DNA from 2 places in the Salinibacterium sp. 10G20-15 genome. Region 2 is predicted to be linked to the other one. Evidence: riboswitches for the same ligand, from Rfam matches in the RefSeq annotation. Region 2 holds a riboswitch; the other holds the start of a gene.
What was found. A riboswitch is a leader RNA that binds a small molecule or an ion and turns the genes downstream of it on or off. The one in region 2 is predicted to bind glycine.

Region 1 (3,400 bases), 190 kb from region 2:
CTCAGCCGCAAAGCGAACGCCTACGGGATTTGGATGCCGCGTTGCTCGTGCTGCATTCCCCCATTGACCAAACGGTGGGCATCGACAACGCTCGGGAAATTTTTGATGCGGCACGGCATCCGAAGTCCTTCGTCGCCTTGGATGGCGCCGACCACCTCCTGAGCGACCGGGATGACGCCGCCTTTGCTGCGAGCATGATTGCCGCGTGGGCCGCCCGCTACGCTTTCGATCGCGCCGATACCGCGGTGACGCCTCAGCCCGGGCCAGCGAACTCGACGGCGGCTTCTACCGCAACGACGCCTACAACCGCGTCAGCGCCTGCAGTCAACCCGAGCGCCACCGTGACAGTCGACGGGAGTGCCGTCATCGTCACCGAGAGCGGCCCCGCGCGCTACGAACAGCGCGTGTTTGCTTCCGGTCACGAGATTGTTGCCGACGAACCCGCACCACTCAGCGAAAACCACGGCCCGGCCCCGTACGACTTCATTCTGGCGGGCCTCGGCAGCTGCACCTCGATCACGATCCGCATGTACGCCGATCGCAAAAAGATGCCGCTCAAGGGCGTCAGCGTACGGCTCACGCGCGAACGGATCAAAGCCGCCGACTGCGACCACTGCACGTCGACCGAGGGAATGGTCGAGCACTTTACGCGCGAACTCACCTTCGACGGTGATCTCACCGACGAGCAACGCGATTCGCTCCTCGTCATCGCCGATAAGTGCCCCGTGCACCGCTCGCTCGAGGGCGAAATCTCGATCAGCACGACGCTGGCCGCCCAGAGCTAGAACGCCGCAACGGCTCGTAGCCTCAGGGCTAAGAACCTCAGCGCGTGGACGCTTCAAAGGTAATTCGAAGCAACTCTCCCTAGCCCTCACCAGCCTGGCGAGCTACAGTAGTTAGGTAACCCTAACTTCTTAGCGAAATGAGCCGGCGCCTCGCGCCCACAATCTATGACTTTTGAACGCGAATCCGTCAAGCACCCTCTCGCCGCACGCCGTCTTTCGGTGAGCGCCGTGAACTACCCCGCCCCGTCGATCGCTCGCATCACGCTCAGCGGAGACGAGCTCGAGGGGTTCATCAGCAGCGGCCCCACCGATCACGTCAAGGCCTTCTTCCCCGACCCCGCCACCGGTGTTTTGACGGCACCCACCATGACTGAAGACGGTCTCAAGCGCGTCGGCGAGGGTAAGGTCTTCTCCCGTGACTACACCCCGCTCGGCTTCCGCAGCCACGACGGGCACCACGAACTCGACATCGATTTCGTCGTCCACGGTGACGAAGGTCCCGCCTCCGCCTGGGCCGGACAAGCAAAAGTTGGCGACGAGATCGTCATTGCTGGCCCGCGCGGCTCGAAGCTTCTCCCGCAGGGCGCAACGCACGTCATCCTGATCGCCGACGAAACCGCGCTTCCGGCTGCATCGCGCTGGATCGAAATGTTGCCCACCTCGGTGCGCATCACCGCGCTGTTCGACGTGGCCGACGAGAGCGTCGAGAGTTACTTCAGCGAGGAGCTCAACGCCCGTATGGACGCCCAGTGGTTCTACCGTCGCGATGGCCTCGGACAGCTGGAAGCTGCGCTGCGTGCCCTCGGTGAGATTGGCGAATCTACCTTCGTCTTCCTCGCCGGCGAAGCGACAACGTTGGTGCCGCTGCGCCGTTACCTCCGTCGCGAGCTCGGGCTCCCTAAGCAGCAAGTAACCGCCGACGGCTACTGGCGTCGCGGTGTCACGGATGCCGATCACCACGCTCCCCTCGACCCGAGCGACCCCGAAGACTAGCGATCGCAGCGGGCACGCGCGGGCACGGTTTTCCGCCGACCGCCCGTGCTCGACTGAGCACCTGTTTCCGTGCACATTTCCGGCCGCCACATCGGCCCCGAGTGTATGCTGAGGGCACAAGTGAACAGCCGTCATTCCGCCGCGGGAGAGTCCTTCCGATCGATGGTTGGCGCCGTAGGAGCAAACCCTCTCCGGGAATCTCTCAGGCCCCAGTACCGCAGTGGATAGGCAACTCTGAAAAGTAGTCGGCCCTGTCCGACTCGCCGACGGGGCAACGCGACGCCACAAGCGTGCGGAAACTCTCAGGCCCAATACAGAGCGGAGAGGACTCAACGACGCCCGTACGACGCTGTGCGGTGAAGAAATGGAGTCACCGTGGCCATTCGCAATCTGACCCCCACCACCGAAGTACCCACTCCTTCTCTCGAAGAAGTGCCGCTCAGCAGCTTTGACCTCTTTACGGTCGGCATCGGCCCTTCGAGTTCGCACACCGTGGGCCCCATGCGCGCTGCGGCGTCCTTCGCCGTTGATCTTGCCGAGCACGGGATGCTCGACTCTGTCGCCACCGTGACGGTGCGCCTCTACGGTTCCCTCGCCGCCACCGGTGCAGGCCACGGCACGATGAGCGCTGTGCTGATCGGTTTAGAGGGCAAACTTCCCGACCAGGTTCTTCCTGCCGAGATGGAAGAGATTCTGGCGAGGATCGAAGAGACCGGAACTCTCAGTCTGGCCGGCAGCCGCGACGTGCCGTTCCGCGAGACCGAGATTGCCCTGCACCCGCTGACCGTTCTCGACGGTCACCCGAATGGTATGCGCTTTGCGGCATTCTCGGAAGCCGGCGAGCCCGTTCTCGAAGCAACTTACTTTTCCATCGGCGGTGGTTTCATCTATCGCGAGGGAGACAACCGCGATGGCAGCAACGGTCTCGATCACGTTGCCGATCCTTTGCCGTTCCGCACGGCGGCGCAGCTGCTCGCGCACTGCCGTTCCGAGGGCCTCTCGTTCAGTGGCGTGATGTTGCGCAACGAGCTTGCCCGCCGCTCTGAGGCGGAGGTTCGCGCCGGCCTGCTTCACATCCGCGACGTCATGGACGAGTGCAAGAACAACAGCCTCGAGCGCACCGGCAACTTGCCGGGCACACTCAATGTGCGCCGCCGCGCTCCTGATTGGCATGCGCGACTGCGCACCGAAGACCCCAACCGCGACCCGGCTTTCTGGCAAGAGTGGGTCAACCTCGTCGCCCTCGCGGTCAACGAAGAGAACGCCTCTGGTGGCCGCGTGGTCACCGCCCCCACCAATGGCGCTGCTGGCATCATCCCCGCCGTGCTGTTTTTCGCGACGCATTACGCTCCCGGCATGAAAGACGCCGATCAAGCGATGAAGGATGACGTTACCGTACGCTTCTTGCTAGCCAGCGCCGCTGTGGGCGTACTTTACAAGCGCATGGCCTCCATCTCGGGCGCAGAGGTCGGATGCCAGGGAGAGGTCGGCTCAGCCTCCTCGATGGCGGCTGCGGGCTTGGCCGAGATTTTGGGCGGAACGCCCGAGCAAGTCGAGAACGCTGCGGAGATCGCGATGGAGCACAACCTCGGACTCACCTGCGACCCCATCGGCGGTCTGGT
Region 2 (3,400 bases):
CGCGCGGTTCGCCAGCAGAGCCTTGGTCTGCGGAAGAGTGTCGGCATCCACGATGAAGACGGGCGACTCGACGCGAGCTGCGCGGCGAGCAAGGAGCATGCCCTCAACGGCCGCGGTGCCCTCATCGAGCATCGACGCGTTCGTAGTGGTCATACCCGCAAGGTCGGCCACCATCGTCTGGAAGTTAATGAGCGCCTCAAGACGACCCTGCGAGATCTCCGGCTGGTACGGCGTGTACGCCGTGTACCAGCTCGGGTTCTCGAGCACGTTGCGCTTGATGACCGCGGGGGTGATGGTGTCGTAGTAACCGAGACCGATCATGCTGCGACGAACCTTGTTCGCGCCGGCGAGAGCGCGCAGTTCGGCGAGCGCTTCACGCTCTGAAGCGGGAGCCGGAATCGTGGAATTCTCGACGGGAGTCTGGTGGATAGCCGGCGGAACCGCGGCATCCACGAGCGCTTCGAGGCTGTCGTAGCCGACCGCAGCGAGCATGCTGGCCTGGGCGGCGTCATCCGTACCGATGTGACGGTCGGCGAACGTGCCGCTGATGAAAGGGTTGGGCATTATTCGCCTGTCAGTGCGGTGTACTCGTCGAGGCTGAGCATCGACGGGAGTTCGGAGAATTCGATCTTCACGAGCCAGCCTTCACCGAAGGGGTCGCTGTTGACGAGTTCGGGGCTGTCGGCAACGGCGTCGTTGGACTCGACGACGGTTCCGGCAACGGGAGCGAAGAGTTCGCCCACGGACTTGGTCGACTCGATCTCGCCGACAATCTTGCCCTCGGTGACGGTGTCGCCCACCTTGGGAAGGTCAACGAAGACGATGTCGCCGAGCTTGCCTGCGGCGAAATCGGTGATTCCCACAGTCGCGACGTTTCCGTCGACCAGCACCCACTCGTGCTCGGCGGTGTACTGCAGTTCGCTCTTCTCAGCCATGATCAGGCCTCTCTCTTGTAAAAGGGTAGGGAAACAACGGATGCAGCAATGCGACTGCCCCGCACATCAATGTGAAGCTCGGTGCCGACCTCGCTCACGTCGGGGTCGACGTAAGCCATAGCGATCGGGTGGCCCAGGGTCGGCGAAAGCGCGCCCGAGGTAATGACGCCGACTTCTTTGTCACCGTGGAAGAGCAGGTAGTCGGCGCGACCGGCGCGACGGCCTTCAGCCGCAAGACCGACGAGCACGCGGGCACCGGCATCCGGGCCTTCTTCGATTGCAGTGCGGCCCACGAAGTCGCCCTCTTTGCTGAGCGCGACGACGCGGCCAAGACCGGCCTGCACGGGGAAAGTTGTGAGGCTGAGCTCGTGACCGTACAGGGGCATGCCCGCCTCAAGGCGGAGAGTGTCTCGGCAGGCGAGACCGGCGGGGACGAGACCGAGCGGGGAGCCGGCAACCGTGAGCGCTGCCCAGAGGGCGGCGGCGGCATCCACGTGAATGTACAGTTCGAAACCGTCTTCGCCGGTGTAGCCGGTGCGACCGATGATGAGGTCAGTGCCGTTGAAGGTTGCCGCGGTTTCGCGGTAGTACTTGAGTTCGTCGAGCGGCGTTGCGAAGTCGCTGAGCCCGACAGTCGCTTCGAGGATGGCGCGGGCAACGGGGCCCTGAACGGCGATGAGCGCGTAGTCGTCACTCTCATCGGTGACGGCAACGTCGAAACCTTCGGCGCGTTCGGCGAGCGCCGTCGCTGCGGCGAAACGGTTACCGGCATTAGCCACAACCAAAAAGTGATCGTCGGCGAGACGGTAGGTGACGAGGTCATCAATAATGCCGCCGGCCTCGTTGAGTAGCAGGCTGTACTTGGCCTGCGCGAGGGCGATGCCCGAGAGCTTTCCGGCCAGAGCGAAGTCGAGGTACGCGCCGGCGTCAGCGCCGCGAACGTGAATCTCGGCCATGTGCGAGATGTCGAAGATTCCCGCAGCGGTGCGCACGGCATGGTGCTCGGCGAGGTCGGAGCTGTACCGTACCGGCATCATCCACCCGGCAAAGTCGGTGAAGGCGGCACCGAGTTGTTCGTGGATGCTGTGCAGCGGCGAGTACTTCACCGGGGCACGCGAAGAGTCAGCGGGTGACGCTGACGAGGGTGATTCATCGGACACGGAGTTCTCCTGGCGCGTGGGCTAGTGAATAGAACTCCCCCTCTGTGATGAGCCTGAGAGCTTCACACACCAAAGAATCTAGTGAGCTTTCACCGTCGGCGGAACCTCAGGGTGATGCGAGGTTCTCTTTCCAGAGTGGCCAGTGCGGTGCGGTACGTGAACCTGAGAGATTGGCGGGGAGGCTTGCTCCTTCGGTGCCGGTCTCGCGCTTGCCAACTTCTGTTGACGAACACGGGGTGCCCGGCTCTCCCGCATCGTGTTGCGGCCCGATGTTCAGTTGTTAGCTCAGCATAGCAATGCGGGGCCGATGCGCGCGTTACAAGAGTGCCGAGCTCAGCAGCAAGCTCGTCTCGCTATTCACTACGCCTTCGACATTGCGCATGCGGGCGAGCACGCGGTCGAAGTTGCTGAGACTGTCAGTACGGATGTCGGCCACGAGATCCCAGGCACCGTTGGTGGTGTGGAGCTCGTGGATTTCGGGCAGTCCGCGCAGTTTGCTGATCACGGCATCCGTGGATCGACCTTCAACCTCGATGAACGCAATAGCACGGATGAAGGACGGGTCGCGGTCTTCCCGAATTCGTACAGAGAACCCGAGCACTGTGCCATTGCTCACGAGGCGATCGATGCGGCTTGTGACGGTCGCGCGCGTGACGTTGAGGCGGCGCGACAGACTCGCCACAGACTCGCGTGCATCGGCACGAAGGGCGGCAAGGAGACGGCGATCGAGGTCATCGAGATCAGACATATGCAAAGTGTACATTTTTGCAGAGCATTATGCGCATTTATTAGCCGAAAATCGCGTTGACTGCGAGTTGTAGCTACATAGTGCGCATTCGTAACGTGGGACTAGTAATACCGCAACGAAAGGAGTGACATGGTTCACTACGTAGACGTCCCAAACATGCGCCGCTGGATCGCCGATACCGGCATCGAGCCAATCATTATGGGCATCGTCAGCTACCTCGAACAGGACTACGCCAAGTGGCCGCAGTTCGATAAAAGCCCCCGCGTCGCAGCTCACTCCCCCGAGGGCGTTATCGAACTTATGCCCACGAGCGACGGTGAGACCTACGCCTTTAAGTACGTCAACGGTCACCCCTCCAACCCCGCTCTCGGCTTCCAAACTGTCACCGCACTAGGCATGCTCGCTCGTGTCGACAACGGCTACCCCACTTTCCTCTCGGAGATGACCCTGCTCACCGCCCTGCGCACCGCAGCGACCTCAGTGATGGCCGCCCGAGCGCTCGCCCGACCAGATTCGAGCGTGCTTGCGCTCATCGGCACCGGTACACAGTCTGAGTT

Region 1: it holds a riboswitch for glycine, as region 2 does, so the genes downstream of both, ACR3YK_RS01165 (L-serine ammonia-lyase) here and gcvT (glycine cleavage system aminomethyltransferase GcvT) in region 2, are expected to answer to the same signal.

The regions. Positions count from the first base shown of each region.
Region 1 covers NZ_CP195118.1:245,192-248,591, forward strand. The annotation lists gene ACR3YK_RS01155 (bifunctional alpha/beta hydrolase/OsmC family protein) at 1-785, shown strand, start outside; gene ACR3YK_RS01160 (siderophore-interacting protein) at 951-1,778, shown strand; glycine riboswitch at 1,911-2,006, shown strand; gene ACR3YK_RS01165 (L-serine ammonia-lyase) at 2,154-3,400, shown strand, end outside.
Region 2 covers NZ_CP195118.1:433,670-437,069, forward strand. The annotation lists gene gcvP (aminomethyl-transferring glycine dehydrogenase) at 1-564, opposite strand, end outside; gene gcvH (glycine cleavage system protein GcvH) at 564-935, opposite strand; gene gcvT (glycine cleavage system aminomethyltransferase GcvT) at 938-2,095, opposite strand; glycine riboswitch at 2,131-2,234, opposite strand; glycine riboswitch at 2,236-2,357, opposite strand; gene ACR3YK_RS02035 (Lrp/AsnC family transcriptional regulator) at 2,412-2,843, opposite strand; gene ACR3YK_RS02040 (ornithine cyclodeaminase) at 2,973-3,400, shown strand, end outside.